3 regions of the Nonomuraea sp. NPDC049309 genome follow, and region 2 is predicted to be linked to each of the others. Evidence: riboswitches for the same ligand, from Rfam matches in the RefSeq annotation. Region 2 holds a riboswitch; each other region holds the start of a gene.

Region 1 (10,154 bases), on a different contig from region 2:
CAAGACCCGTTCCGTCTGGACTGCTGCTGCGCCGGCTCAGCCGGGCCTGAATTACGAATTAGTGCGTTTACCCTTACCTCACCCGCCACTTCTGTACTATTTCGCCCCAGATTAAGATCCCTGGGAGGCGATACAGTGAGGTGTGGCCGGGTGCCGATGGCCGCGGGTCTCGCGTTCGGACTGATGCTGACTCCGATGGGAGCGGCCCTCGCTGATCCCCAACCCTCGATCGCCCAGGCGAAGGCCAAGCTGGAGAGGCTCAACGACAGGGCGGACAAGGTTGTCGACCGTTACAACACCGCCACAGAGCGCTACAAGAAGGCCAAGAGCACCTACACCAAGCTCGACGCGAGCTACAAGCGCAAGCTGGCCACCGTCGCCGACCTCCGCGAACAGGTGGTCGGCATGGCCGTCGACAGCTACAAGCTGGGCGAGGACCTCACGTCCTGGCCCGGCATCTTCGGCTCCAACGACCCTCAGGGCAGGTTGTTCGGCCTCGCCGTGGCCGGGCAGCTCGCTCAGGAAAGGCTGCAGAAACTCGCGGCCTTCGACCGGGAGAACCGGGGCCTGAAGATCCAGCGGGACAAGGCGCAGAAGGCGCTCAAAGAGGCCGACAAGGAGCGCGACGCCGTTCAAAAAGAGCGCGCGGAGGTGCTCAAGCTCATCGCGCAGCAGAAGAAGCTGCTCGACAAGCTGGGCGCCTACAATCCGGGCAACCCCAACAGCACCGGGCTCAAGTACACCGGGCCCGCGTCGGGGAGCGCCGCGGCGGTGCTGCGGTTCGCGTACGCGCAGATCGGCAAGCCGTACGTGTTCGGCGGCACCGGTCCGGGCGGGTACGACTGCTCGGGGCTCACTCAGGCGGCGTGGGCGGCCGCGGGCGTGCGGCTACCGCGTACGACCTGGCAGCAGTGGGCCTGGGGCGCGAACCGGCGGGTGTCGCTGGACGACCTCCAGCCTGGTGATCTCATCTTCAGCGAGGGTTTGGGGCACGTCAGTATCTATGCGGGCAACGGGCAGATCGTCCACGCCCCGCAGACGGGCGACGTCGTCAAGGTCGTCAAGCTCTCCGAGTACGGCCGCCGCCTCGTCGGCGCGATCCGCCCGTAAGGCTGACGCGTGCGGGGAGACCCGCGCTTCGCGCACCCGTTTCTCCGGTGACGGCCCGCTCGTGCCGAGGTTCACGACCTCGGACGGGCGGGCCGGCCGCTTTTCGCGGCACGCTTGCGAAGCCACCGTCTCCGCTCTTCGGCCGGTTCACTAAGAGACCGGGCCGGTAGGGGCCGGACCTGAGACGCGGCTCCGCCCGTACCTGAGACGCGGCTCCGCCCGCACCTCCGACGGCGCCGACTGGCGCGACCCGGCCGAGCGGACGGATTCCCAGAGTCGTTTTCATGATCTGTCGCATTCAGGACCGCTATTCGCTTTAGTCGCCGTTTCTCCGAGTGTGATATACGTCGCTCTCCTTCTACGATGCGGCATCGTAGTGGCGCCAAGGTGCGGGCCGTAGACCGTGGTGAAGGCGCGATCTTGCTGCTAGGACGTGTCGGAAAAAGGGGAAATTTCGAAAGGTGCATCCTGTCGCGGTGGTCATTCGCGCCGGCGGGCGGCCGTGCGGGAACGGGGTTCACATTTGTGACGCAGGTGACAGATGTGACTGATGAGACCTTACAAAGGGGCGGGAATGGAATTGTGAGTGAGGTCACATTTCGGTCACGGGATCTGGGGTCCCAGCAGCGGTTCCGAGTCTGACAAATACCTCTATCTGATCTTTACAGCGTTACTTGGGCTTTGCCGATTCGTGACCGTTCGGCGTAACTTCTGGCGTCGCGGCGGACAAGCCATGTCGTCGCGAACCGATCATCGGTCACTCCCGATGTGAGACAGATACATATCCGCCGGTCGGCCCCGACATCCCCATCGCACGCATCGATCGGGGCGTGACCTGCCGAATCCGTGCAGCCAGGAGGCACGGAGCCGGGGACCCAGCGATCCCGCGTTCCCCAAGGGATCAGGGGTGAATCGGCGCGCCATCGCGCCGTAGGGCGACTTCCACGCCCGAATCCGTCAGCTAACCCGGTAGGCGTTCGTGGAAGACCCAAGGAGAAATCCTGTCTGAATCCCCGCAGAACCCCCGCCTGTCCCGCCTTGCCCTGAGTGGTGTCGCACTCACGTTGACTGTGACAGCCGGAGGTATGGTCCTCCATGCCCCCGAGGCTCAGGCGGCGACGACCCGCGACGCCGGTGCGGCGGCCGGAGCGACGGTGAAGGCGGCCACCACCGCCCGCACCACCGCCTCGGCCAAGGCCCGTAAGAGGGCCGCCAAGGCCGCCCGGCAGAGGGCGAGGGCCGGCAAGGCCGTCGCCGTGGCCAAGAAGCAGATCGGTGACCCGTACCGTTACGGGGCCGCCGGACCCGGTGCCTTCGACTGCTCCGGTCTCGTCCAGTACGCCTGGAGGAAGGCCGGCGTCAAGCTCCCGCGCGTGGCGAGCAGCCAGTTCGCCCGCGTCAGGAAGAAGGTCTCCTGGCGCAATCTCCAGCCTGGTGACCTGATGTTCTTCAACGGGCTCGGCCATGTGGGCATGTACGTCGGCAAAGGCAAGATGATCCATTCACCTCGGACGGGTGAACGGGTACGCATCGACAAGCTGAGCGGATGGCGTAAGGCGTCCTTCGTCGGCGCCGTCCGTCCCGGCGCGTGAAGAAGCCCCGTCCGGATCCTCTCCGATCCGGGCGGGGCTCTCGCGTGCCGGGGACGGCCTACCATCGGGGCTGTGCCCGAGCAGGTGAGCCGACGTGCCGTGGCGGCCGGGCTGGTGCTCGCCGCCGTCTCCCTCGCGCCGGCCGCCGCTCCGCTGCCCGGCGCGCCGATCCTGCCCCAGGCGGTACGCGGCCTGTGGCCCGGCCCGTACGCCGTGCGCCGCGGCAGGTGGTCCACGGTCGTGGGCCACGACGCCACGGGGCTCGGCGAGCTGGCGCGCAGGGCCGACACGGCGGGCCGCCGGGTCTCGGCGGTGCTCGCCCGCCCCGTACGCCCCTTGATCGTCGTACCGGCCGGCGCCCGCGAGGCGGCCGCGCTGGCCCGGGTGGGCGGCGTGGACGGCCTGGCGGCACTGGCCGACGGCGAACGGGTGATCGTCGTGCCCGAGTCGTTCGCCAGGCTCAACCCCACGGGCAGGGACGTCGTCCTCGCCCACGAGCTCACCCACGTCGTCGCCGGCACCGCGGGCCTGCCCGTCTGGCTGTACGAGGGCTTCGCCGACTACGTCGCCTACCGCGACGCCGGGCTGCCCGTGACGGTCGCCGCCGCCGAGCTGGCCGCCGAGGTGCGGGCCGGACGCCTCCCGACCGATCTGCCGGGGCCTGCGGCTTTCGCGGCGAACGGCGCCGACCCGGCCGCGCTCGCCCGGGCGTACCAGGAGGCCTGGCTGGCGTGTCGCTTCCTCGCTGACCGGTTCGGTGAGGGGACCCTGGTGAGGCTCTACCGTGCGGCCCGCGCACGCGGGACCGATCGGGCACTCGCCGCGCTCGGGCTCTCCGTCGCGACGCTGACCGCGCGGTGGCGCGCGTACGTGCGGGATCAGCTCGTGTGAAGGGGAGGCAGATGAGCGAACGACAACACCCGGACGGCCGGGAGACGGACCGCGCGGAGGCCGAGGGGGCGAAGGACGGCACCCGGGCGGCTGAGGAGGCGCTGGCCACGGTGGGCGCCACCCACCCGCCCGGTGCGCCCGCCGGAGGCGGCGCCCAGGACGCGGAGGCCGCAGGCGGGCAGGAGGGCGCGCGGACCCCGGACGAAAAGGCCGCGGCAGGCGGCGCGCAGGCGGACCCGCCGGCCTCGGACCCGCCGGCCTTGGACTCGCCGGCCTCGGACGCGGACGGCGGAAAGGCGGACGTTCAGCGCTTGACCAGCGGGAAGGGGGCGGGCATGGACGAACGCGGAACGACCACCCCGGCCCTGCGCCGCCAGGCGGCCCTGGCGCTGGTGCTGCTCGGCATCGTGATCATCGCCGTGGCCGCGTTCACCACGCCCTGGGACGTGCTGACCGGAGGGCCGCCCGATCCGGCCCGCGACTTCACCGCCGCCCAGATCGCCAAGGGAGAGGCGTTCGACGCGGCGACCAGCCTGCCGAGCTACCTGTCGCTGGCGCTCACCCTCATCTCCGCCGGGGTGCTGGTGGCCACCCCGTTCGGCGCGAAGGTACTGGCCTGGCTGAGGGGCCCGTGGTGGCTGCGGGTGATCCTCGGCACGGTGGTGATCACGGCGATCATTGAGGCGCTCCGGTGGCCCCTGGGCGTGTGGTTCGAGACGATCCTGCGCGAGTACGGCCTGTCCACGCAGGACTGGGCCGGCTGGACGGCCGACCGGCTGAAGAGCCTGGGCGTGGAGACGTTCCTGCTCTGTCTCATGCTGGTGGTCCTGGTGGCGCTGGCCCGCAAGGTGCGGCGCTGGTGGATCCCGGCGGCCGCAGGGGCGTTCGCGTTCACGGTGGCGGCCTCGTTCGCCTACCCGGTGATCTTCGAGCCGCTGTTCAACGACTTCACCCCGATGCCGCAGGGCACGCTGCGGACGAACCTGCTCGACATGGCCGCGCGCGACGGCGTGCCGGTGGAGGATGTGCTGGTGGCCGACGCCTCGCGCAGGACGACGGCGCTCAACGCGTACGTGTCGGGCTTCGGCGCCACCCGCAGGATCGTCGTCTACGACACGCTGCTGCAGGCGCCGCAGAAGGAGGTGGAGCTGGTCGTGGCGCACGAGCTGGGGCACGCCAAGTACGACGACGTGCTGCACGGCACGCTCATCGGCGCGCTCGGCTCGGCCTTCGGCGCGATCCTGCTGTATGTGATCTTCGATCCGCTGCGGCGGCGTACGAAGGTGATCTCGATCACCGACCCGCGGGCGGTCGGCGCGCTCATGGGGCTGATGACGATTGGCGGGTTCCTGCTCGGCCCGGTTACGAACCTCATCAGCCGCCACATCGAGGCCAGGGCCGACGTGCACGCGCTGGATCTGACGCGGGATCCGGCCACGTTCATCGCGATGCAGAAACGCCTGGCCACCACCAACATTTCCGACTTGACGCCGAATGCGGTGGAATATGTGCTCTATGCCTCCCATCCGTCGAGTCCCGAGCGCATCGCCATGGCCCGCGCGTGGGCGCGGCTGAACGGCGTACCCCTGCCGTGACGCATCCCGTGCTCTTCGTCACGAACGACTTCCCGCCCCGCGCGGGCGGGATCCAGTCGTTCGTGCACGGACTCGCGCTGCGCACGCCGGGCGTGACGGTCTACGCCCCCGCCTGGCCGGGCAGCGCCGAGTTCGACCGGCGCCAGCCGTACCGCGTGGTGCGGCACCCGACGCGCCTCATGCTGCCCACCCCGGCCGTCGCCCGCAGGGCCGCCGGCCTGGTGGCCGCGTGCGGTGCGCGGACCGTGGTGTTCGGGGCGGCGGCGCCGCTCGGCCTGCTCGCCCCGCGCCTGCGCCGGGCGGGCGCCGAGCGGATGGTGATGCTCACCCACGGCCACGAGGCGTCGTGGGCGAGCGCGCCCGGCTTCCGCGCGGTGCTGCGCAGGATCGGAGAGCACGCGGACGTGATGACGTACCTGGGCGACTACACCCGCGCCCGGCTCGCCGCCGTCATCTCACAGGACAAGCTGGTACGGCTCGCGCCCGGCGTGGACGTCGAGCAGTTCCGGCCCGCCCCGGCCGGCCGGCCCGCCAAGGCCCGGCTGGGGCTGGCGGGCCGCCCGGTGGTGGCGTGCGTGTCGCGGCTGGTGCCGCGCAAGGGCCAGGACCGGCTCATCGAGGCCTGGCCGCGGGTGCTGCGCTCGGTGCCGGACGCGGTGCTGCTGCTGGTCGGCGGCGGCTCGTACCGGCGGACCCTGGAACGGCTGGCCGCCGGGCACGAGTCGATCAGGTTCGCGGGCACGGTCCCCGCCGCCGACCTGCCGGACTACTACGCGGCGGCGGACGTCTTCGCCATGCCGTGCCGCACCCGCCTGCGCGGCGTGGACGTGGAGGGGCTCGGCATCGTGTTCCTGGAGGCGTCGGCGACCGGGCTGCCGGTGATCGCGGGCCGGTCGGGCGGCGCCCCCGACGCCGTACGTCCCGGAGAGACCGGCCTCATCGTGAACGGCGAGGACCCCCGCGAGATCGCCGAGGCCGTGATCGAGCTGCTCACCGACCCCGACAAGGCACGCAAGATGGGCGAGGCCGGCCGCGAGTGGATCGCCGCCGAGTGGTCGTGGGACCAGGTGGCCGCCCGCTTCCGCGCCCTGCTCTGACGGGCGTCACCCCTTCGTCGACCCCAGCGTCAGACCGGCCACGAACTGCTTGTGCAGGAGCTGGAAAACGATCAGCGTGGGCAGCGCCACCAGCATCGCCCCGGCGGCCAGCAGGTTGTAGTCGGTGAAGAACTGGCCGCGCAGGTTGTTCAGCGCCGAGGTGACCGGCAGCTTGTCGCCCGACGACATCAGCACCAGCGCCCACAGGAAGTCGTTGTACATCCAGGTGAACTGCAGTGTGCCCAGCGCCGCCAGCGCCGGACGGCACAGCGGCAGCGTCAGCGTCCAGTACCGCCGCCACACCCCCGCGCCGTCCACCAGCGCCGCCTCGGAGATCTCCTCGGGGATCGTGCGCATGAAGTTCGCCAGCACGAACACGCAGAAGCCGAACTGGAACGCCACGTGGATGAGGATCAGCCCCAGGTAGGAGTCGTACAGCGCCTGCGAGTCCGACAGCCACACGGGCAGCGGCACCAGCGTGTAGAGCGTGTAGAGCGGCGTGATGAGCACCTGCGGCGGCAGCAGGTTGCCCGCGGTGAACACGATCAGCAGCGTCTTGCGCCCCGGGATGCGCAGCCGGGCGATCGCGAACGCGGTGAACGAGGCCAGCAGCAGCGTCACCAGCACGCCGGGCACCACGACGTACAGCGTGTTGAGGTAGTAGCGGGGCAGCTCGGCCTGCGTCCACGCCTGCGCGTAGTAGTCGAACGTCAGGCTCTCCGGCAGCGAGAAGTAGCCCAGGCGGGCGGTCTCCTCGTACGGGCGCAGCGAGGCGTACACGGCGAGCGCCGGCGGCACCAGCCAGCCCAGCGCCACCAGCAGCAGGAACGCGTGCAGCAGCACCCGCAGCGGCCGGACCGGGCGGCGCGCCGGCGGCTCGGCCGCCTGCGACGGGGGAGCGGGGGCGGGGGCGGTGACCGTCATCGCTCCTCCTTGAACAGCTGCGACAGGTACGTCGCGATGGACCCCAGCGAGATCACCAGCAGGATCACCGCGATCGCCGAGCCGAAGCCGATCCTGCTCGCCTCGCCCACGATGTTCTCCGTGACCAGCACCGACAGCAGCTCGAGACCGTTCCTGCCCTTGTTGATCGCGTAGACGATGTCGAACGCCCGCAGCGCCTCGATCACCGTGATCACCAGCACGATCACGTTGACCGGCCGGAGCGCGGGGAAGACCACGCGGAAGAACGCCTGCCGCTCGTTCGCGCCGTCGATGGCCGCGGCCTCCTTCAGCGCCGGATCGACCGCCTTGAGCCCGGCCAGATAAATGATCATGACGTAGCCGACGTGCCGCCAGGCCGCCGCCACCATGACCACCCAGATGTTGATCGACCGGTCGCCCAGCCAGTCCACGTTCAGCCCGGTCACCGCGTTCAGCACGCCGTAGTCGGAGGAGTAGACGAGCTGGGCGATGAAGCCCACCACCGCGAGCGACAGCACCACCGGCATGTAGAGCGCGCTCTGGTAGAACCGCGACAGCCGCAGCCGCCGGTCCAGCAGCACCGCGCAGAACAAGCCGAACGGCGTCGCCACCAGCCCGAGGAAGGCCAGCCACAGCACGTTGTTGCGGACCGCCGACCAGAACGGCGGATACTCCGCCGCGAGGTCGTGGTAGTTCCGCCCGCCCACCCACTCGATGGGCCCGATGCCGCTCCAGCTCGTGCCGGACAGCCCGATGGAGGCCAGCGTGGGCCCCCAGATGAGGCCCACGTTGATGGCGATGGCCACCCCCAGCCCGATGACCAGCACGGTCACGTCGCGGGCGGAGTAGCGATGAGTCTTGACGGCCATCAGCGGAAGATGTTCGCCTTCTGCTGCTCGATGCCGGCCAGCAGGGAGTCGATCTCGTTGGGTTTGTCGATGAACGTCTGCAACGACGGGATCATCACGGTCGACGCGAAGTCGGGCCGGGTGTCACGGTCGAGGAACTGCGCGATGTGCTTGACCCTCGACACCAGCTCCGCGCCGCGCTTCTGCAGCGGGCTGTAGCCGGAGGTGTCGGCCTTGGAGCCGGCGGCCAGCGTGCCCGGGTCCATCTTCGTGGCGATGTTCTGCGCGGACGCCTGCGCGAAGTGCTTGAGCAGGGCCTTCGCGCCCTCCACGTTCTTCGCCTTGGCGGAGATCATGTAGCCGTCGATGGGGGCGTCGATCGAGTCGGTGCCGTACGCCGGGTTGATCTCCGGGAAGGTGAAGAAGTCCAGGTCGTCCCGGTCGGCCTCGGGGAACTGCTGGGCGACGAACATCCCGAGCAGATACATCCCGGTCTTCTTCTGTGCCAGCGACTGGCCGGCCTCCTGCCACGTCCGCCCCAGCGCGGCCGGCTGGTGGAACTCCAGCAGCCCCCGCCACGTGTCGAACACCTGCTTCACTCGCGGATCCGTCCACGACTCCTTGCCGCCCATGAGCGAGATGTGGAAGTCGTAGCCGTTGATCCGCATGTTGAGGATGTCGAACGTGCCCATCGCCGGCCAGCCGTCCTTGTCGGCGAACGCGATCGGGATGAGGCCGTCCGCCTTCATCTTCCTGCACAGCGCGGTGAGGTCGTCCAGCGTCGCGGGCGGCTCGTACGCCTTCTCCTCCCACAGGCTCTTGCGGTAGAAGACCGCCCACGGATAGTAGGTGAACGGGACGAAGTACTGCTTGCCGTCCACGCCCGTCGACTGGTCCTTGAAGGCCTGCGTGTAGTCCGCGCCGATCTCCCGCCACACGTCCGAGATGTCCACCGCAAGGCCCTGCTGGGCGAAGAACTGCATCCGGTACCCGGCGAACCAGGTGAAGACGTCCTCCGGGGTGCCGCGCAGGTAGCGGTTGATGTTCTCCTGGAACGTGTTGTGATCGACGGTGTTGATCCTGACCGTGGCCTGGGTGAAGCCCTCGACCACGGCTTCCAGCGTCTTCTTGGGGATCTCGTCGGAGGCGTTCGAGCCGATCGTGACCGTGCCCAGATCGCCTCCTCCTCCGGGGGATGGGGCGTCCGATCCGCAGCCTGCCAGGACGGCGGGGACGCCGAAGGCGGCGGCTCCTAAGAGAAGATTGCGGCGGGAGATCGGCGATGGTTCCATGTGGGTGCCTCCTTGCCGGACCCTTCACGTTCCCCCGAATTCGCTCACTTTCCTTCATCGAAAAGCCCACATTTCGGACTGTCAACGCACGGTTTCGTGACAGATTCCGAGACACTCCAACGTGCGCACGCACCGGGGGAGCGGCGCGCGCCGCCCGCCGGGGTCGCAGATCGCTCGACCCGCGCCCGCAACCGCTTGCCGGCGCGATCGGGGCGTGGGGCCGAGGCGGGGGTGGGGCGCCGGGCCCGGTTGGGCGTGAGGCCGAGGTGAGGGTCGCGTCTCGTCGGGGCCGGTGAGGTACGGGGTCGCGTCGGGAACGGTGAGGTGCGGGGGCGCGGAGCACGGGCTCCGTCACCGTGCTCGCGGACGTACGCGCGCAAGCGCTTGCCGCCGTCAAGTACGACGGAGGATCGGAGGAGCGCGGGCACGGCGCGGCCGTTGCGCACCTGCCCGCCCGCGGGCGGTCGGGCGCCGCGCCGCAGCCGGTCGCGGTCTGCGACCCGGCGACCGGTGAGCACGAGGAGGCCGCGCCCGAAGGCGGCCCAGGCGACATGGAGGGCGTCGGCGACGCCCCTCGGCCACCCGAGGGCAGGGAGACTACGACTGGAAGTCGTAGATGGCGTCGATCTCCTTGGCGAAGTCGCGCATCACCAGGTTGCGCTTGACCTTGAGGGTGGGCGTGAGGTGGCCGCTCTCCTCGGTGATGTCCGCGTCGAGGACGACGAACTTCTTGATCTGCTCGGCCTTCGACACGAGCGCGTTCGCCCGGTCCACCGCCGCCTGGATCTGCGCCAGCACCTCGGGG
Region 2 (10,154 bases):
CCGAGCTTGTGCAGGCGGGGAAGATCCGCTACATCGGCCTGTCGGAGGTGTCGGAGCGGACGCTGCGCCGCGCCTGCGCCGTCCATCAGGTCACGGCCCTGCAGACCGAGTACTCGCTGTTCCACCGCTACCCGGAGCAGGACGTCCGCCCGGCCTGCGACGAGCTGGGCGTGGGGTTCGTCGCCTACAGCCCGCTCGGGCGCGGCCTGCTCGGCGGCGCGATCCGCGGCCGGGACTCGCTGGAGGAGGGCGACTGGCGCAGGGGCAACCCGCGCTTCGCCGAGGGCAACGTGGACCGCAACGTGGAGCTGGCCGACGCCGTGGCGGGCTTCGCGGCCGAGCTGGGGCTGCCGGTGGCGCAGCTCGCGCTGGCCTGGCTCGTGCACCGCGGGACCGTGCCGATCCCGGGGACGCGCAGAGCCGAGAACGCGCGGGCCAACGCCGCGGCCGCCGACGTCGCCCTCGACGAGGAGACCGTGCGGCGGCTCGAGGCGCTGGTACCGCCGGGCGCGGTGGCCGGTGAGCGGGGCAACGCCGCCTACCTGGCCAACCTCGACACCTGACGCCGCCCCGGTCGGCCCGCCCCGCCACCTCGCCGGCCGCGCCCGCCGCCGGGGGTTCAGGCGATCTTGTGGATCCAGTTGTGGGTGTCGGGGCGGGCGCCGTACTGGATGCCGACGAGCTCCTCGCGCACCCGCATGGTGATCGGGCCGGGCGTGCCGTCGCCGATCGTCCAGGCGCGGTCGGCGCCCTTGACCGAGCCGACCGGCGTCACCACGGCCGCGGTGCCGCAGGCGAACACCTCGGTCAGCTCGCCGCTGGCGCATCCGGCCTGCCACTCGTCCACGGAGACCAGCCGCTCCTCGGTCTCCAGGCCGAGGTCGCCGGCGAGCTGGAGGATCGAGTCGCGGGTGATGCCGGGCAGGAGCGTGCCGGTGAGCGCGGGGGTGACGAGCTTGCCGCCGATGACGAAGAACAGGTTCATCCCGCCCATCTCCTCGACGTAGCGGTGCTCGTGCGCGTCGAGCCAGACGACCTGGTCGCAGCCGTTCTCGACGGCCTGCCGCTGCGCCACGAAGGCCGCGGCGTAGTTGCCGCCGCACTTGGCGAAGCCGGTGCCGCCGGGCGCGGCCCTGGTGTACTCGGTGGACAGCCAGACGGAGACCGGCTTGACGCCGCCGGTGAAGTAGGAGGCCGCGGGCGAGGCGATGACCATGTACCGGTAGGTCTTCGACGGCCAGTTGACGCCCAGCCCGACCTGCGTGGCGATCATGAAGGGCCGCAGGTAGAGGCTGTGCCCCTCGGTGGTGGGCACCCACTCCTTGTCGGTGTCGACGAGCAGCTCGAGCGACTCGACGAACGTCTCCTCCGGCAGCTCGGGCATGGCCATGCGCTGGGCCGAGCGGTTGAAGCGGCGGGCGTTGGCGTACGGGCGGAACATCACGATCGAGCCATTGGCCTGCCGGTACGCCTTGAGGCCCTCGAACAGCTCCTGGGCGTAGTGGAAGACCGCAGTGGCGGGGTCGAGGGTGAGCGGCCCGTACGGCGTGAGCCGCGCGTCGTGCCAGCCCTGACCCTCGGTGTAATCGATCGAGACCATGTGATCGGTGAAGATCTGCCCGAAACCGGGGTTCGCCAGTACCTGCTCCCGCTCGGCCGCGGTGCGAGCGTGGTCGGATAGCTGCACGTCGAAGCTGAGCTTCTGAGCGACGGTCATGACGACGATCCTTCTCTCTGCGATCTACCGAATCTAACGGAGCTGTCCGCCGGCTGCGGTGCTGCGCGACTGCCGCGGGGCGGCCGTGCCGGAGGCAGTCCGTACTTCCTATTGTCTCGCTATATGGGATGGCAAGGGGTCAATCGTGCATTAAGCGCACTTTTCCCCGGTGCTGGGGACACCAAAAAGCGCCCGGCAGTCCGTCCTAGGGCCGCCGGGCGCTCGTGAATCGGCTAGGCGACCCTAGCCGGCTACTCGCGCGGTGATGTCGTCGCCGATCTGCTGCGTGCTGCGCGGGCCGGCGCCCTCGGCACGCGCCGCGATGTCGGCGGCGACCGCCTGCTCCACCTTGGCCGCCTCAGCGCTCAGGCCGAGGTGGTCGAGGAGCATGGCGACGGACAGGATGGTCGCGGTCGGGTCGGCCTTGCCCTGGCCGGCGATGTCGGGCGCGCTGCCGTGAACGGGCTCGAACATGCTGGGCGCGGCGCCGGTGGGGTTGATGTTGCCGCTGGCGGCCAGGCCGATGCCGCCCGCGATGGCGGCGCCGAGGTCGGTGATGATGTCGCCGAAGAGGTTGTCGGTGACGACCACGTCGAAGCGCTCGGGCTGGGTGACGAAGAACATCGAGGCGGCGTCGATGTGGGAGTAGTCGACGCTGACCTCGGGGTAGTCGGCGGCCACGCGGTCGACCGTGCGCTGCCACAGGTCGCCCGCGTAGGTGAGGACGTTCGTCTTGTGGACGAGCGTGATCTTCTTGCGGGGGCGCGACTGCGCCTTGTCGAAGGCGTAGCGCACCACGCGCTCGACGCCGTAGGCGGTGTTGAGCGACTCCTGGGTGGCGATCTCGTGCGGGGTGCCGCGCCGCATGGCGCCGCCGGTGCCGGCGTAGAGGCCCTCGGTGCCCTCGCGGACGACGATCATGTCGATGTTCTCGGGCGGCGTGTCGGCCAGCGGGGTGCGCACGCCGGGGAAGAGCTTGACCGGGCGCAGGTTGACGTAGTGGTCGAACTCGAACCGCAGCCGCAGCAGCAGGTCGCGCTCCAGGATGCCGGGCGGCACACTGGGGTCGCCGACGGCGCCGAGCAGGATGGCGTCGTAGCCGCGCAGCTCCTGGAGCACCGAGTCGGGCAACGTCTCGCCGGTGCGGTGATAGCGGGCGGCGCCCAGGTCATAGTGGGTGGGCTCGATCTTCGTACCCACCGCCTCCAGGACCTTGAGTCCTTCTGCGACGACCTCGGTGCCGATGCCGTCACCGGGGATGACAGCCAAGCGGATGTTACGCGACTCCATGGGCGGTACCTTACCGGCTCGTCTCGACTGACGAACACATCATCTCATTGTCCGGACGTCCGATTTTAGACGCATTGCGACCTTTTGACCGTTTCGTTAGAGTCCGTCAGGCCTAATCCACGCAGCGGGTGCGTGGAGCCGGGGACCCAACCTCCCCCAGGGGCGAATCGGCACACGCCGTAGGGCTGTCTTCCAGGCCCGAGCCCGTCAGCTAACCCGGTCGGCCACGTGGAAGGACAGACCCCTGTCTCGCATCGCCATCGCCCTGGCGGGCGTCGCCGCCGGGCTCATCGCACTCCCCTCTCCGGCCTCCGCCGACCCCGGCAAAGGCCGCGACCACGCCGGCCAGGACACCAAGCCGGCCGGCCCGATCACCCTCACCGGCCCCCAGGTCAAGCGCATCCAGCTAAAGCGCCTGCCCAAGCCCGCCTGGAAGGTCGCGCTCAGGTTCGCCATGCGCCAGCGCGGCACCCCGTACGTGTGGGGCGGCACCGGCAACGGCGGCTACGACTGCTCCGGGCTCATGCTCAGGGCGTACGGGAAGGCGGGGATCCACCTGCCGCGCACCGCCGCCGAGCAGTACCACGCGTTCTCCCGGAAGATCGGCTGGAACCAGCTCAAGCCCGGTGACCTGGTCTTCTTCAGCGGCCTCGGCCACGTGGGCATGATCTCCAAGCCCGGATACATGGTGCACGCGCCGCACTCAGGCGACGTGGTGAAGGAGGAGAAGCTCTCCGAGTGGCGCCGTCAGGCGTTCGTCGGCGCGGTCAGGCCGGACCCCAAGGGCGTCCGCCGGTGGGCCAAGGAGCTCGAACGGCGCAAGGAACCCGCACCGCCGATGCTCACCGCCACCCTCTGAGCGTGCACCCGTGAGGCCCGCCGGACCACACCGCGCGAACTCCGGCCGAACTCCGGCACCTGACCGTGAACCCGGCCGAACCGCGGCGGCACTCCGGCGACTCATCGGCCCCGTGCGACGGGCGCGGGGCCGCTCGTGCTCACCTGCTCTGCGGGGCTCCGCCGTTGTCGCGCCGGTCCAGGGCCATCTGGACGGCCTCCGTGGCCTCGTCCTCGTGGTCCTCGGCACGGTTGTAGGCATACATCTCGTACATGTGACTCATCTCGCTTCGCGGACGCGTTCCTGAACAAGAGGGGGAAGCCGGGCTCCGGTCGCGAGCCCGATCGGGCCTGATCTCGTGGTCCGGGTTGCGGACCAGGCGAAGGGACTTAACGGCCGACACATGCGCCGCTCACCGCGGCGGGTACGTCGACCTGCCCTAACAGGCCCCGCCGCGGCAGGTAATGAGTACGAGAACCTGGCGCATCACCGCCACAGTACCCGAGGATGAAGCTTGGATGTCCTACTATCTCGCATCCTGAGACAGAAAAGGGCCGCCACCCGAAACGGGTGACGGCCCTTCGCAGGTCATCAGGGGTGTGCCCCGAGCCGGTCGGCCGAAAGCGCGGCCTCCGGCCCACCTCATTCAGGTCCGCTGCGCGACCCTCCGGATCGGCCGGGAGCCGGTTCGCCGTGGAGGACTTCCCTCTCCACGACCACGACCCGGATGCGCGGCCCTCCGCCCGGCCGGGAGGCGGTTCGCCTCTCCCGGCCGGGCGGAGTCGGCTCAGTCCTCCAGGTCCACCGAGCGGCCGCTCTCGGCGCCGATCTCGGCGCCGATCTGCTCGACCACGTCGGCCGGGATCGCCGAGTCGACGGTCAGCGCGATGAGCGCCTTGCCGCCCTTGACGTCGCGGGCCACCTGCATCGAGGCGATGTTGATGCCGTGCTCGCCGAGCAGCCGGCCGACCACGCCGACGACGCCGGGGCGGTCGGTGTAGGTGAAGAAGCACAGGTGGGCCGTCGGCTCGATCTCCATCTCGTAGCCGTTGACCTCGACGATCTTGGTGATCTGGCGCGGCCCGGACAGCGTGCCCGAGACCGAGACCGTGCGGCCGTCGGCCAGCACGCCGCGCACGGTGACCACGTTGCGCCAGTCGGGGCTCTCGGAGCTGGTGACCAGCTCGACCTCGATGCCGCGGTCCTTCGCCAGCAGCGGCGCGTTGACGTAGGTGACCTGCTCCTCCACCACGTCGGCGAAGACGCCCTTGAGCGCGGCCAGCTCGATCACCCGGACGTCCTGGGAGGCGATCTCGCCGCGCACCTCGACGTCGAGCTTGGTGGCCACCTCGCCGGCCAGCGCGGTGAAGACCCGGCCCAGCTTCTCGGCCAGCGGCAGGCCCGGCTTGACGTCCTCGGCGACCGCGCCGCCCTGGACGTTGACCGCGTCGGGCACGAACTCGCCGGCCAGCGCCAGCTTCACGCTCCGCGCCACCTGGGTGCCGGCCTTCTCCTGGGCCTCGTGGGTGGAGGCGCCGAGGTGCGGCGTGACCACGACCTGGTCGAGCTCGAAGAGCGGGCTGTCGGTGCACGGCTCCTTGGCGAAGACGTCCAGGCCGGCTCCCGCGACCCGGCCCTCCTTGATCGCCGCGTAGAGCGCGCCCTCGTCGACGATGCCGCCGCGCGCCACGTTGATGATCCGCACGTTGGGCTTGACCTGGTGCAGCTCGCGGTCACCGATGAGCCCGATGGTCTCCTTGGACTTGGGCAGGTGGACGGTGATGAAGTCCGACTGCTTGAGCACCTCTTCGAGGCTGACGAGCCGGACGCCCATCTGCGCGGCGCGGGCCGGCGGCAGGTAAGGGTCGTAGGCGATCAGCTCGACGCCGAACGGCGCCAGCCGCTGCGCCACGAGCTGGCCGATCTTGCCGAGACCGAGGATGCCGACGGTCTTGCCGTCCAGCTCGACACCGGTGTACTTCGAGCGCTTCCACTCGCCGTTCTTCAGCGCGGCGTGGGCCTGGGGCGTGTTGCGCGCGCTGGCCAGGATCAGGGCGATGGTCTGCTCGGCGGCGCTGGTGATGTTGGAGGTCGGAGCGTTGACGACCATGACACCGGCCTTGGTGGCCGCCTCGACGTCGACGTTGTCGAGGCCGACCCCCGCGCGGGCGACCACGCGCAGCTTGGGCGCCGCGGCGATGGCCTCCGCGTCGACCTGCGTGGCCGAGCGGACGATGAGCGCGTCAACGTCGGCGAGGGCGGGCAGCAGCTGGGAACGGTCGGCGCCGTCGGTGTGGCGGACCTCGAAATCGGCGCCGAGAACGGCGAGACCGGCCTCGGACAGCTCCTCTGCGACCAGAACGACGGGCTTGTTCACTGGTGTGGATCCTTAAGGCAAGGCGGGCTGGGGGAGGGGACACGTCCATGGATCCCCCCCGGCGGTCCCACAGAGTCTATCGGGCGCTTGTGAACGCGTTCACGAGGGACTCACGATGTGAGACGCGCGGCGGTGTACCCACCGGGCGGCAAAGTCATCCACGCGGCTCCCATCTTTGTCTTGATCGGGGGATTTATTCGCCATTAGCCTGATAAGCCGTGGCCGACTACCTATGGTTCGTCATATGAGCATCGGGAATCCTGCGCTTGCCGACGTGCTCGCCCAGCATGGCACCCCTCACCGCCTCCTGGGCGCTCTTGCCGACGGTGGAGTCCTGGTGGCAGTGCGACCAGATCGTTCCGTGGTCCTCGGGACCACGCAATTGGGTGACCGGGTGCTGCTGGGATACACCAGCCCCGCCACCTACGCCCGGCACCGCGGCAGCCATTCCCTTTCGGCCTGCGACGCCGACACCATCCTGGACATCCAGCGCGTCACCGGGGTGCGCGAGATCGTGATCGACGCGGCCGGACCGGCGGCCGCGGCCGTGCCCATCGACGATCTGCAGCGTTTCATCACCACGACGCGCACGGGATCCACGCCCGTGCTGTCGGGGGCCGCCCCCGCCGCCTACGCCACGGGCGCGATGGCCACCGTCTCGCGCGGTGCCGCCCTGGCCCAGGTGGCGCCGCCCTCGCCCGAAGCGCCCGCGCTGCCCTGGGTGCCCGCTCCCCGCCCGCACCTGTCGGGGCCGATGCAGCAGGTGGACCCGGGCTACCGGCGGTGCACGCACCCGATCCTGCCCGCGCTGCGCAAGGCGATCGCGTACCTGCTGGTCGACTTCCCGCTCGTGCACCACGTGTGGATCAGCGAGGCCCGCACGGCCTCCGGCGCCACCGGCATCATGCTGCACGTCAAGGTGCACATGTCCGCGGCCGAGGACGTCGTACGCGACCTGCACCGCCTCGTGCGCGCCCGGCTGCCGCAGTTCGCCGCCTCCGGCGCGCCGATCCTGATGGCCAGGGTCGCCGACGCGCGGAGCGAGCGCCGCATGATCGAGATCGGCGCCCACGTCGTCTGCGCCAGCGTCAACGACTGACCCGCTGAACCCCGGAGGGCCCGCTGCATCCGGGCCCTCCCTCACCGGACGGCGCCACTCCGCCCGCACCCTCCCCCGCCGGACGGCACCACTCCGCCCGCACCCTCCCCCGCCGGACGGCACCACTCCGCCCCGTACCCTCCCCCCGAAAGGCGCCGCTTCGTTCGCGCCCTCGCCGCCGGGCCGGGCCGGGCCGGCGCCGGCCCGAGCCCCCGTCCCCGGACCGAGCCCGCCGGAAACGGACCTTGGCCGGGAAACTGGGCCCTCCCCAACAAGCCCTGGCTCGGCTTCAATGAGGTAATGATCACACCGGGCGCGGGCCAGGTCACCGTCTCGAAGGGCGTGCGGTTCGGCTACGGCATCGGCTCCTTCTGCACCGCCACCGTCAACACGGTGCCCGGCCTGCTGCTGCTGTACTACATGACGAACTTCCTGGCCGTGCCGGCGTGGCTGGCCGGCGTGGTGGTGACCGCGCCGAAGGTCTGGGACTTCATCATCAACCCGCTGGTCGGCCGCTGGTCGGACCGCACCGTCTCGCGCTGGGGGCCGCGCAGGCCCTGGCTGCTCGCCGGCGCGTGCACGATGCCGGTCGCGTTCTTCCTGATGTTCGCCGGTCCCCCGCTGTCCGGGGTGCCCGCCGCGCTGTACGTCGGCGCCTGCTTCCTCGCCACGGCCACCGCGTACGCGCTGTTCGAGGTGCCGTACAAGGCGATGCCCGGCGAGATGACGCACGACTATCACGAGCGCACGTCGCTGCTGCAGTGGCGGATGGTCTTCATCGGCGCGGCCACCGCGATCAGCGGCGTGCTGGCGCCCGCCATCGCCTCGGGCGAGGGCGAGCACGGCACCGTGGGCAGCTACCGCGTGATGGGGCTGACGATCGCGGCCATCATGCTCGTGGCCATGCTCGCCTCGTTCTTCGGCACCGCACGCGCGCCCATGACGGGGGCGCCCGAGCCCGACCGCGGCGGGTGGCGCGAGCAGTTCGCGGCGATCAAGGGCAACTCGGCGTTCCTCTGGCTGACCGTGCTGTCGTGCACGCAGATGCTGGCGGTCAGCATGATGCTGGCCGCGGCGCCGTACTTCGCGACGTACACGCTGGGCGACCCCGGGGCCACGCAGACGCTGTTCGCCGCGCTCGTGGGGCCGATCCTACTGACCATGCCGCTGTGGGTGCGCCTCGCCAAGCGCTTCGACAAGCGCGGCGCGATGGTGCTGGCGGCGCTGATGTACGGCGGCGGCACCACGGCCGCGCTGGCCACGCCGATGTTCGGCTCGCCGTGGGCGCATGGCTGGATCCTGCTGGTCGGCATCGGCTACGCCGGGATGCAGTTGCTGCAGTTCTCGATGCTGGCCGACGTGATCGCGACCGACGCGGCGGCGACGGGCAAGCGGCGGGCCGGCGTGCTCACCGGGCTGTGGACGGCGATCGAGAGCGGGGTCAGCGCGTTCGGCGCGCTGATCTTCGGCGTGGTGCTGTCGATCGGCGGCTTCATCGAGTCGGAGCCGAGCCGGCCGGTCGAGCAGCCGGAGAGCGCGCTGAGCGCGGTGCTCATCGGGCAGACGCTGATCCCCGCGCTGATCATCTTCGCCTCGGTGCTGATGACGCTGAAGTACCGGCTCAAGCCGCCGGCCGTACCGGCCGCAGCGACCGCGGAGTGACCCCGGAGTGACCGCCCAGGCGGGCGTGCGCGCCCACCCGGAGCGCCGCATGGCCCTTGTCCTGGGGCCATTTCCATCTGATCCCCGTATTCTGGACAGCGGCCGAGGTTCGGGCCGATACTCGCTCTATGAGCTCCACTCATCCGCCTTTTCGCGCCTCAGATGGGGAACGTGACCGTGCGATCGAGGAGCTCAAGCACCGCGCCGTCGAGGGCCGCATCTCCCATGACACCTTCGTCGGCCGCGTCGATCAGGCACTGCGCGCGCGTAACCGGCACGAGCTCGACGAACTCGTGGCCGACCTGCCCAGGCGGCCCACTCTCCGGCAGCGGCTGACGGACGCGGTCGCCTCGCTGTCGGAGTTCACCACCAAGATCCAGGCCGCATGGCGGCGGCCCCGGCTGCCCCGCCTGGCGCTCCCCGACGACGACCGCGAGCGTTACGTGGTCGGGCGCGGGTCGTCCTGCGACCTCGTGCTCACCGACCTGACCGTCTCCCGCGTGCACGCCGAGCTGCGGCGCGAGAGCGACGGCGCGTGGATGCTGGTCGATCTCGGCTCCCTCAACGGCACCCGGCTGAACGGCTGGCGGCTGGTGGGGCCCGCGCGGGTGAAGTCGGGCGACGAGGTGGCCTTCGGCGACTGCGGCTTCCTGCTCACGGCCGAGCGCCCGTCCTGACACATTTCCGGCCGTCCATCCCGACACGCCGCACGGCGCTGTCGGAGCGTGCTAGGAAAAGAGCCGTCCGTACGCGGCCCGTCCGTTCTCACAACGCTGCTACAGCCGATAAATACGTGTATTTGCGGATTACAGGCCGCCTGCGGTGATTCATGCTCTTCTGGCGATTCCCCCAGTCACTTGGAGACCCCATGCGGCGCACCTCAGCCTCACTCGTCGCGGGCGCGCTCGTCGCGGCCCTCGCGTGGGCGTCAGCCCCCTCTTCCCCGGCCATCGCGCAAGACCCCGACGTGGGCGTGGCGGACCTGACCCAGGACATCAACCAGATCCTCAGCGACTCCCGGCTCACGATCGCCCGCGCGGGCGTCGTGGTGAAGAGCGCGAAGACCGGCGAGGAGCTGTACGCCACGGACGCGGGCAAGCTGCTCATCCCCGCGTCCAACACCAAGCTGTTCACCTCGGCCGCCGCCGTGGAGACGCTCGGCCTCGACTAC
Region 3 (10,154 bases), on a different contig from region 2:
CGATCGTCCTCAGCAGCTCGATCGTCTCATCCGGGGTGGTGCTGACGGCGCACAACCGCTCCATCACCTCGGTGTATCGGTCCACGTCCTCGCGCTTGTCCAGGTAGAGCGCGCTCGCCAGCTGCTCGACGTAGACGACGTCGGGCAGGTCGGTGTCGGCGAAGCGCAGAATGCTGAACGCGCCCCCTTCCGCGCTGTGCCCGCCGAAGCTGAACGGCATGATCTGGATGGTGATGTTCGGCTGGCGCATGAGGTCGATGAGGTGCTCGATCTGCGCCCGCATCACCTCGACACCGCCGATCGGCCGCCGCAGCGCGGCCTCGTCGATCACCGCCCAGAAGACGGGGCCGTCCGGCTTGTCGAAAATCTTCTGGCGCTCCAGACGGAGGTCCACCCTCCTGGCGATCTCCTCCGCCCCGATGCCCGCCGCCCCGGCGGTCACCACAGCCCGTGCGTACTCCTTGGTCTGCAACAGTCCCGGCACGAACTGGACTTCGTAGGTCCGGATCCTGGTCGCGGCCTCCTCAAGGCCGACGTACGCCTGGAACCACGTGGGCAGGACGTCGTTGAACCGGTGCCACCAGCCCGGTTCGTTGGCGGTGGCGACCAGGTCGAGCACCGCGGCGCGAGCCTCCTCGTCCACCACCCCGTACAGGGTCAGCAGGTCCGCCACGTCACGTTCTTTGAACCCCACTCGGCCGAGTTCCATCCGGCTGATCTTGGATTCCGACCCGCGGATGATGTGGCCGGCCTCCTCGCGAGTGACGTTCTTCGCTTCCCTGAGCTTGCGCAGCTGGGAGCCCAGGAGGATGCGCAGCGCCGTCGGCCCGGAACCCGGCTGGTTCTGCGTCACTTTGCCTCCTATCAAGGTCCGCACACACAGTGACACCACACCGCCAGGTATGACAAGGTCTCTGCGCGGTGTCCGATTCGGATACCAATGACCCCGAAACGCCGCTTGCGGTTGCACATTGCACCTGCACGTGCATTTGGGTCTTGCAGCTGCCGCGTTCGTGACCCATGATGGCTTAGTGCATATTGGGCCATACATGCACTGACCAAGGCTTTACGGGGAGGTATCGGCAGCATGGTGGAGGACCCTCTGGCCACTGCCGACTGCCTGCAGATCACCCGTGAGGTGGGCTTCGACCACCTGCTCATGGGCGGCAAGCCGTACACCACCTCGTGCCCGCTGCCCTTTCAGGCCGACTCGGTCAAGACCGCCCGGGACGTGACCCGCAACACGCTGCGCGGCTGGGGCCTGCACGAGCTGAGCGACGACGCCGCGCTGGTGGTCTCGGAGCTGGTCACGAACGCGGTCAGGTACGCGATGTACGCGGGCGGCAGGCACGGGATCGAGCTGCTGCTCATGCGGGTCGCGCCGCACGTGCTGCTGGCCGTGACCGACCCGAGCGACGAGGTGCCCACGCCCAAGGAGCCCGACTTCATCTCCGAGAACGGGCGCGGGCTCTACATCGTCGAGACCTACAGCCAGTGCTGGGGTTGGGACCCGCTGGCCCGCGGCGGCAAGGCGGTCTGGGCGCTCTTCCGCGCCGACGCCTGAGCGGCCGGGAAGGCCCTCACTCGCCGGTGACGCCGTCGATCCGCTCGCGCAGCAGGTCCGCGTGGCCGTTGTGGCGGGCGTACTCCTCGATCATGTGCACCAGGATGTAACGGTGGGTGCACGCGCGCCCGTTGCGGTCGCCCACCGCGTCGAGCGGCTTGGCGGCCGAGATGGCGCGGGCGCGCTCGGTCTCCTCCCGCCAGACGTCGAACGCCTCCTTCACCGAGGCGGTGTCCGCCTCCTTGAAGTCGGCGTCGTCGTCGCGGTCCTTGCCCCAGAGCCTGGGCAGGTCCTCGCCGTTGAGCACGACGCGGAACCACACGCGCTCGACGTGGGCCATGTGCCTGACCAGGCCCAGCAGGGACAGCGATGAGGGCTCCGCCGAGCGCAGGCGCAACTGCTCGTCGGTGAGCCCTGCGCAACGGCGCGGGCGGCCGCCGTCGTCCGCCACGTCTCCGGGCGGCCGTGGGGCCGCAGCGGCACGTACGCGTCCCCGTCCAGCACGCCGGAGCCCTCGGGGACGCGGCCCGGGTACGTCAGCGGCTCGGCCATGGGATCGCCGTCGAAGAGACCCATGGCCGCCATGATGCCGCTCAGCGCCCGGTGAGCCGCGACCACAGCCGCCTGGTCGACTCCCTGCGGCCCCACGCGACGACCGCGCAGAGCACGAGCACGCAGAGCGGCAGCACGCCGGAACCCCCGTTCACCAGCCACTCCGCCAGCGCCGCGCACGCCGTGAGCGCCACGAACGCCAGCCCGGCGAGCCCCGCGAGCGGCGGCACGACGAGCCCCACCGCCCCCGCCGCCTCCAGGACGCCGGTCAGATGGCGGAACCAGTCACCCCACCCGATCGCCTCGAACGTGGACTTCGCCGGCTCGGCCCCGGTGAACTTCCCGAGCGCGCTCATCACAAAGAACCCGGCCAGCACGACCTGCAGGACCCACAGGGCGACGTGAGCGACCCTGCCGCCGGTGGTGCGGCTCTGCGATGCCATCGCCATGATCTGCCTCCCCTTGATGATTCGGTACGTCCGACGCTAGGGAGGCGGGAGGCCGGGGAGAATCGCGCTGGCTGCCCGATGAGGTGGACCTACGTGCACCCTTCTGCTCAGGGACGCTGCTCGGGGCGGCCTGTCCAGGAGTGGACGCCGCCGGGGTGGAAGAGGCGGTCGTCGACGATGTGGCCGCACGCAGGAGTACGTTCACCTGACCGCCCGCAGAAGGGCACTGAAAAGGCCCTCCCCGATGCGGGAAGGGCCTTTTGCGCTGGTCGGGGCGACAGGATTTGAACCTGCGACTTCTTGCTCCCAAAGCAAGCGCGCTGCCAAGCTGCGCCACGCCCCGTCTCGCCGGTTGCACAAGCGCCCCGGGTCTCCGGTACGCTTACGCTCTGACGACCGGATGAAGTCTAGACCAGAGTTCGACCGGTTCGCGCGGACGTAGCTCAATGGTAGAGCCCTAGTCTTCCAAACTAGCTACGCGGGTTCGATTCCCGTCGTCCGCTCCAAGAGAAGGAAAGGCCAGGTCAACCCCGGTAATCGGGGAGCCTGGCCTTCTGTGTCCTCCGCGCCGGGCGAACACCGCCCGCCGTGCCGCCCGCCCCGATGCGCCACGCGCGCGGGCCCCTTCACCACCCGGAACCCGCCCTCGCGGGCTCACCGTCCCGATGGCCACGCGCGCAGGCTCCTTCCCGTCTGGAGGCGCCACGCTCGTAGGCTGGGTGGGATGCGTGCGCGACCGATCTCCCGTGAGGCTCTCGTCGAGGAGCTGGCCGAGCTGATCTGCGACCGCCCGCCCGGCGCGTACGTCCGGGTGGCGGTGGACGGCGCGCCCGCGGCGCGGCCCGAGGCGCTGGCCGACGAGCTGGTCGCGCCGGTGCGGCTGCGCGGGCGGCCGGTGATCCGGGTGTCGGCGGGCGACTTCCTGCGGCCCGCGTCGCTGCGGCTGGAGTTCGGCAGGACCGACCCCGACGTCTTCTACGACGACTGGCTGGATGTGAAGGCCCTGCGCCGGGAGGTGCTCGATCCGCTGGAGCCGGGCGGTTCCGGGCGGGTGCTGCCGGCGTTGTGGAACAGCGCGACCGACCGGGCGTACCGGCTGCCGTACGAGGAGCTGCCGCCCGGCGGGGTGGTGCTCATCGACGGGACGCTGCTGCTGGGGCGGGGGCTGGCGTTCGAGGTGAGCGTGCACCTGTGGCTGTCGCCGGGCGCGCTCGAACGCGGCACGCCGGAGGAGGACCGGTGGCGGCTGCCCGCCTACGAGCGGTACGAGCGCGAGGCCGCCCCGCAGCACAGCGCTGACGTGGTGGTGCGAGCCGACCATCCGGCGCGGCTCGCGGTGCTGATGCCCGGCGGTACTGGAACGCGGGCAGGCGACGTCGCACACTGAGGCGATGATCCCCAACAACTGGTACAACATCGTTCCGGACCTGCCCGAGCCGCCTCCGCCGCCGCTGCATCCCGGCACGCGGCAGCCCGTGGGGCCCGACGATCTCGCTCCGCTGTTCCCGATGGAGCTGATCGCGCAGGAGGTGAGCGGCGAGCGGTTCGTGCCGATCCCGCAGGAGGTCCTCGACGTCTACCGGCTGTGGCGGCCGACGCCGCTGATGCGGGCCCGGCGGCTGGAGAAGGAGCTGGGCACGCCGGCCAGGATCTACTACAAGTACGAGGGCGTCTCGCCCGCGGGCTCGCACAAGCCGAACACCGCGGTGCCGCAGGCGTTCTACAACGCGCGCGAGGGCGTACGGCTGCTCACCACGGAGACGGGCGCGGGCCAGTGGGGCTCGGCGCTGGCGTTCGCCTGCTCGCAGTTCGGCCTGGAGTGCCGGATCTGGATGGTCCGCGCCTCCTACGATCAGAAGCCGTACCGGCGCTCTCTCATGCAGGTGTACGGCGCGACCGTGCACGCCAGCCCCTCCCCCGTGACGAAGGCGGGCGGCAAGGTGCTGGCCGACGACCCGGACTCGCCGGGCAGCCTGGGCATCGCGATCAGCGAGGCGGTCGAGGTGGCCGCCGAGAACCACGACGCGAGGTACGCGCTCGGCTCCGTGCTCAACCACGTGCTGATGCACCAGACGGTCATCGGCGAGGAGGCGCTGGCCCAGCTGCCCGAGATGCCCGACCTGGTGATCGGGTGCACCGGCGGCGGCTCGAACTTCGCCGGCCTGGCCTTCCCGTTCCTGCGGGAGAAGCTGGCGGGGCGGCTGGAGACGGAGTTCAGGGCGGTCGAGCCGGCGGCCTGCCCGTCGTTCACGCGCGGCGTGTACGCCTACGACTTCGGCGACACGGCCGGGTTCACGCCGCTGCTGAAGATGCACACGCTGGGCCACTCGTTCGTGCCCGACCCGATCCACGCGGGCGGCCTGCGCTATCACGGCATGTCGCCGCTGCTGTCGCACATGTACGAGCTGGGCCTGTTCACGGCGGTGACCCGGTCGCAGCGGGAGTGTTTCGCCGCGGGCGTGCGCTTCGCGCGAACCGAGGGCATCCTGCCCGCGCCGGAGCCGACGCACGCGCTGGCGGAGACCATCGCGGAGGCGCTGCGGTGCAAGGAGAGCGGCGAGGAGAAGGTGCTCCTGACCGCGCTGTGCGGTCACGGGCACTTCGATCTGGCCGCCTATGAGCGCTATCTGGCGGGCGAGCTGGAGGACTACACGCTGCCGCAGGAGCGCCTCGACCAGGCGCTCACCGAACTCCCCGGTTGACGGGCCCGGTCGGACGAGCGGGTGGCCGCGTCCTGCGGCCACCCCGCCGTCATCGCGCGGTCGGGCGCTTGCCGTGGTTCGCCTTCTTCTTCTTGCGTGCCCTGCCCTTACGTGCGCGCTTTGCCATGAGCTCGCCTCCCGTTGATCGGCTCCTGTGACCGGCCCAGTGACCGGCCCGGTGATCGGCCCAGTGATCGGCCCAGTGATCGACACTGCTTCTGACTCAACGTCTCCCCACACGGTGACCGGCGCAAGCGCTCCGCACGAACTAACATTCCTCAACATGTCCATGTCATAATTTGGTGGAATGTGTTGGAAGGAGCGGGTGTGCTCGCACAGCAGCGTCAGCAGGCGATCCTCGAACGCGTCCGCAGGCTCGGCGGCGTGCGAGTGGCCGACCTCGTACGCGAACTCGGCGTCTCCGACATGACCATCCGGCGCGACCTGGAGGTGCTGGCCGAGCGCGGCCTGCTGGAGAAGGTGCACGGCGGAGCCACCGCCCTCGGCCCCGGCTCGACCGAGGAGCCCGGCTTCACCGCCAAGTCGGCCAGGCAGCAGCAGGAGAAGGAGGCCATCGCCAAGCGCGCGGCCATGCTCGTCCGCCCCGGCACCGCCGTGGCGCTGTCGGCCGGCACCACCACGTGGGCGCTGGCGCACCACCTCATCGGCGTGCCCGAGCTGACCGTGATCACCAACTCGATCCCGGTCGCCGAGGTCTTCCATCGCAACCCGCGCGCCGACCGTACGGTCGTGCTGACGGGTGGCGTGCGCACGCCGTCCGACGCGCTGGTAGGGCCGGTCGCGGTGGCCGCGATCCGCCGCCTGCACGTCGACACGCTCTTCCTCGGCGTGCACGGCATGAGCGTGCGGGCCGGGTTCACCACGCCCAACCTGCTGGAGTCGGAGACCGACAGGGAGCTGGTGGCGGCGGCGAGCCGGCTGGTCGTCCCGGCCGACCACACGAAGTGGAACACGGTGGGCATCAGCACGATCGCCGAGCTGGACGAGGCCGACGTGGTCGTCAGCGACGCGGGCCTGCCGGAGGAAGCACGTACGGAGCTGGCCGAACGGGCCGGCGAACTGATCATCGCGGAGGGCTCGTCGTGAAGCGCACCATCACCCATCTCGCCGACGGCCGGGAGCTGATCTACTTCGACCGGCGCGACGACGCGGACAGGAGCGCGATCGACCGGCGCCGGCTCGACCCCCGGCCGCCGGCCTCGGAGCTGCGCTACGACCCGCTGACCGAGGAGTGGATCGCGATCGCGGGGCACCGGCAGACGCGGACGTTCCTGCCGACCGGCGGCACGGCCGAGTGCCCGCTGTGCCCATCGTCGGACGAGCGCGCGACGGAGATCCCCTCCTACGACTACGACGTGGTCGTGTTCGAGAACCGCTTCCCCTCCTTCTCCGGAAATTTCGGCACTTATGAGCCTGTGGGGGGCCTGAGCGAGGTCCGTCCGGGCGTGGGGCGCTGCGAGGTGGTGTGCTTCACCTCCGACCACGACTCCTCCTTCTCCGCGCTCTCCGACGAGCAGGTGGTGCTGGTCATGGAGGCGTGGGCCGACCGTACGGCGGAGCTGTCCGGCATCGAGGGCGTCGAGCAGGTCTTCTGCTTCGAGAACCGGGGCGCGGAGATCGGCATCACCATCGCGCACCCGCATGGGCAGATCTACGCCTACCCGTACGTCACGCCGAGGACGAAGCTGCAGCTCGGGGCCGCCGAGCGCTACAAGGGCCCGGGGAACCTCTTCGCCGACGTGCTGGCCGCCGAGCGGGCCGAGGGCACGCGGGTGGTCGCCTCCAACGAGCTGTGGACGGCCTTCGTGCCGGCCGCCGCGCGCTGGCCGTTCGAGGTGCACATCTATCCGCACCGGCAGGTGCCGGACCTGGCGGCGCTCACGGATGCGGAGCGCGCCGCGTTCGCCCCGCTCTACACCTCGGTGCTGCGGGCGTTCGACGGGCTGTTCGGGATCGTCATGCCGTACATCTCGGCCTGGCACCAGGCGCCGGTGCGCACGGGGCGCGACCTCGCGTACCTGCACCTGGAGCTGTTCTCCATCCGGCGGGCGCCGAACAAGCTCAAGTATCTGGCGGGCTCGGAGTCGGCGATGGGGGCGTTCGTGAACGACGTGCGCCCCGAGGAGGCGGCCCGGATGATTCGATCACAGATCGATCACTAATAGATTTCTACTTAAGGTCGCATGACTCGTGATCTACCACTAATATCCCCATATGCATCGCCCGTAACACGGCTGATGCCCGCCTAATCCCGGGCGCGTCGCCCGGGAGCCGGGGACCCAACCGCGCCTTGGGGTGAATCCGCTACGGCGGTAGGGAGCGACTCCCATGCCCGAACCCGTCAGCTAACCCGGCCGGCAGAGGGAGAGGAACTCATACGTGGCGGCTTCGTCCCCCGCGAAACTTGCCATCGGTCTCATCGCCGCCGCCGCCATCGCCGTCCTCCCGGCGCACGCGGCGACGGCCGCCCCGAAACCGACGGAGTCCGAGCTCCGCGCCCAGCTCAAGCAGCTCAACAACAAGGTCGACAAGCTCATCGAGAAGTACAACCTCAAGCGCGTCGAGCTGGCCAAGGCACAGGAAGCCGCCAAAGCCGCGCAGGCCAAGCTGACCGCGGCCGAGCAGACGCTCGCCGCCGCCGAGCAGCGCGTCGCCGAGATCGCCCGCCTGCGCTACCAGAACATCGACCCGTCGCTGCCCGGCTTCATGATGCCGGGCGACGCCGGCACCGCCGCCCTCCTCGAACAGCTCACCGCCGAACAGCAGGCCGTCGTGGCGAGCGTCGCCAAGGCCCGCGACGAACGCAAGAAGGCCAGCGACGAGGCCGCCGCGCTCACCGCCAAGATCAAGAAGGACGCGGCGGAGGTGGCCAGGCAGCGCCGCGAGGCCGAAGGCGTCATCAGCGACATCGAGAAGAAGCTGCGCGACCTCGTGCCGGTCGCCACCGGCCGCAGGTCCAACGGCACCTGGGCGCCCGAACTGCCCGGCGGGCCCGACAACATCACCCCGCGCACGCGGCTGATGAAGCAGCAGATCGAGAAGAACTTCGCGCTGCCGTACACGGTGGGCTGCTTCCGCGCGGGCTCCAGCGGCGAACACCCGCTCGGCCGCGCCTGCGACTTCATGATGAGCACCGGCGGCACCCTGCCGACGCCCGCCAACAACGCGCTCGGCGACCGCATCGCCGAGTGGGCGCTGCAGAACAAGGACAAGCTCGGCGTGAAGTACGTGATCTGGAAGCAGCGCATCAACTCCGGCACCGGCTGGCGCGCGATGGCCGACCGCGGCAGCATCACCGAGAACCACTACGACCACGTGCACATCTCGATGAACTGAAAGTAGGGGATATTGCATCTGATGATGGATATCCACAAGTTGAGGGCGTTTGTACGGCAGTAGCCCTGGTCTTGGGGGCTGTCCAGTAGACGGTGTAACGCTGCGTGAGTTGTTTCAGCGGGTGGTAGGTGTCAGGCGGCCTTCGAAGGTGATGGCGAAGGCGTTCAAGGCGGTTTTCCAGCGAGTGATCCAGCGTTTGCGGCCTTTGCCGGTCGGGTCCAGGCTCATGATCGCCATGTAGACGCATGTGAGGGCGGCCTGCTCATTGGGGAAGTGGCCGCGGGCGTTGACCGCCCGCCGGATGCGTGCGTTGACCGATTCGATGGCGTTGGTCGAGCAGATCACCCGCCGGATCTCGGCCTCGAAGGACAGAAAGGGCACGAACTCGGCCCAGGCGTCCTCCCACAGCTTCACGATCGCCGGGTATCTGCCGCCCCAGGCCTCGGCGAACTCCATGAAGCGCTCCAGTGCGGCTGCCCCGGTCGCAGCGGTGCAGACGGGCTTGAGCGCACGAGCGATGGCGTCCCCGTGCCGGCGGGCGGCGTACCGGAACGAGGCGCGCCACAGCCCGAGGATGTCGCGCTCGCCGTCGACGGCGACCGCCAGGGCGAGGGAGATGGGCCGGTTGGCGACCTGCCCGTCGCGCAGCTTGACGTGGATGGCGTCGATGAAGATCACCGGGCAGACGGGATCCAGTGGCCGGTTCTGCCATTCGGCCATGCCCGCCAGCACCTTGCCGGTGATGGCCGAGATGGTCTGCTTGGACACCTCGGCGCCGTAGACCTCGGCCAGGTGAGCGGAGATCTCCCCGGTGGTCAGCCCCCTCGGCGGCCAGGGAGATGACCATCTCGTCCACCCCGGACAGGCGCCGCTGCCGCTTGCGCACGATCTTCGGCTCGAAGCTGCCGTCCCGGTCGCGGGGCACGCTGATCTCCACCGGCCCGACATCGGCGATGACCGTCTTGGAGCGTGTGCCGTTACGGGCGTTGCCGTTGCCGTCGCTGCGCTGGCGTTTGCCGTAGCCGAGGTGGTCGGTGAGCTCGCCCTCGAGCGCGGACTCCAGCACCAGCTTGGTCAGCCCGCCCCAGCAGCCCGTTCTCCCCGACCAGGTCCATGCTGGGCGCGGGCCTGCTGGATGAGCTCGGTGACGAGCTCGCGATGAGCGTCGTCGACGTGCTTGTGCGCCACCTCGGTGTCCTCAGGCGCGGGAGGGCGCTGTTCTGAGCGGATGCCAGTGAGCTTTTCGGGATTGGTGACTGAGTAGATAGCGGCGATCCGGTCGCCACCGGGCGTGAGATCCACGACGACCACGGCGAGTGGGCTGTCGCCGGAGAAGACGAGCGCGCACGGGTCGCCGGCCACACGCCGGTAGCGGAGGTCCACCTCGCCTGGCGACAGCGTCGCGGCGACCGACATGAACAGCGCGGCCACCTGATCGCGGCCACGCACCGGGTGCAGGCTGGTGGCAGGCCCCTTACCGCCGCCGTCGGTCCACAAGGTCACGTCTGGTGCCAGCACCTCGAGCAGGGC

The links. Region 2 has a riboswitch for cyclic di-AMP ahead of ACGFIM_RS32635 (C40 family peptidase). Riboswitches for the same ligand answer to the same signal wherever they lie in the genome.
Region 1: linked by a shared signal. The riboswitch ahead of ACGFIM_RS09645 (C40 family peptidase) and the one ahead of ACGFIM_RS32635 (C40 family peptidase) in region 2 are both predicted to bind cyclic di-AMP.
Region 3: linked by a shared signal. The riboswitch ahead of ACGFIM_RS38095 (coiled-coil domain-containing protein) and the one ahead of ACGFIM_RS32635 (C40 family peptidase) in region 2 are both predicted to bind cyclic di-AMP.

What each region holds. Positions count from the first base shown of each region.
Region 1 is NZ_JBICSH010000001.1:2,142,444-2,152,597, reverse strand. It holds gene ACGFIM_RS09655 (NYN domain-containing protein) at 1-50, shown strand, start outside; gene ACGFIM_RS09650 (NlpC/P60 family protein) at 196-1,110, shown strand; cyclic di-AMP (ydaO/yuaA leader) riboswitch at 1,937-2,101, shown strand; gene ACGFIM_RS09645 (C40 family peptidase) at 2,196-2,702, shown strand; gene ACGFIM_RS09640 (hypothetical protein) at 2,775-3,593, shown strand; gene ACGFIM_RS09635 (M48 family metallopeptidase) at 3,605-5,188, shown strand; gene ACGFIM_RS09630 (glycosyltransferase family 4 protein) at 5,185-6,285, shown strand; gene ACGFIM_RS09625 (carbohydrate ABC transporter permease) at 6,292-7,209, opposite strand; gene ACGFIM_RS09620 (carbohydrate ABC transporter permease) at 7,206-8,078, opposite strand; gene ACGFIM_RS09615 (ABC transporter substrate-binding protein) at 8,078-9,349, opposite strand; gene ACGFIM_RS09610 (AMP-dependent synthetase/ligase) at 9,947-10,154, opposite strand, start outside.
Region 2 is NZ_JBICSH010000006.1:211,280-221,433, reverse strand. It holds gene ACGFIM_RS32650 (aldo/keto reductase) at 1-563, shown strand, start outside; gene ACGFIM_RS32645 (branched-chain amino acid aminotransferase) at 620-1,717, opposite strand; gene ACGFIM_RS32640 (3-isopropylmalate dehydrogenase) at 1,961-3,007, opposite strand; cyclic di-AMP (ydaO/yuaA leader) riboswitch at 3,107-3,248, shown strand; gene ACGFIM_RS32635 (C40 family peptidase) at 3,462-3,866, shown strand; gene serA (phosphoglycerate dehydrogenase) at 4,633-6,222, opposite strand; gene ACGFIM_RS32625 (hypothetical protein) at 6,584-7,321, shown strand; gene ACGFIM_RS32620 (MFS transporter) at 7,622-8,983, shown strand; gene ACGFIM_RS32615 (FHA domain-containing protein) at 9,112-9,660, shown strand; gene dacB (D-alanyl-D-alanine carboxypeptidase/D-alanyl-D-alanine-endopeptidase) at 9,852-10,154, shown strand, end outside.
Region 3 is NZ_JBICSH010000010.1:7,853-18,006, forward strand. It holds gene ACGFIM_RS38040 (helix-turn-helix domain-containing protein) at 1-853, opposite strand, end outside; gene ACGFIM_RS38045 (ATP-binding protein) at 1,088-1,564, shown strand; gene ACGFIM_RS38050 (DinB family protein) at 1,581-2,015, opposite strand; gene ACGFIM_RS38055 (DoxX family protein) at 2,158-2,565, opposite strand; tRNA gene ACGFIM_RS38060 (tRNA-Pro) at 2,832-2,908, opposite strand; tRNA gene ACGFIM_RS38065 (tRNA-Gly) at 2,998-3,071, shown strand; gene ACGFIM_RS38070 (uridine kinase) at 3,290-3,952, shown strand; gene ACGFIM_RS38075 (TrpB-like pyridoxal phosphate-dependent enzyme) at 3,957-5,267, shown strand; gene ACGFIM_RS38080 (50S ribosomal protein bL37) at 5,317-5,394, opposite strand; gene ACGFIM_RS38085 (DeoR/GlpR family DNA-binding transcription regulator) at 5,595-6,374, shown strand; gene galT (galactose-1-phosphate uridylyltransferase) at 6,371-7,450, shown strand; cyclic di-AMP (ydaO/yuaA leader) riboswitch at 7,521-7,662, shown strand; gene ACGFIM_RS38095 (coiled-coil domain-containing protein) at 7,668-8,624, shown strand; partial or broken gene ACGFIM_RS38100 (transposase) at 8,739-9,854, opposite strand; partial or broken gene sigJ (RNA polymerase sigma factor SigJ) at 9,861-10,154, opposite strand, start outside.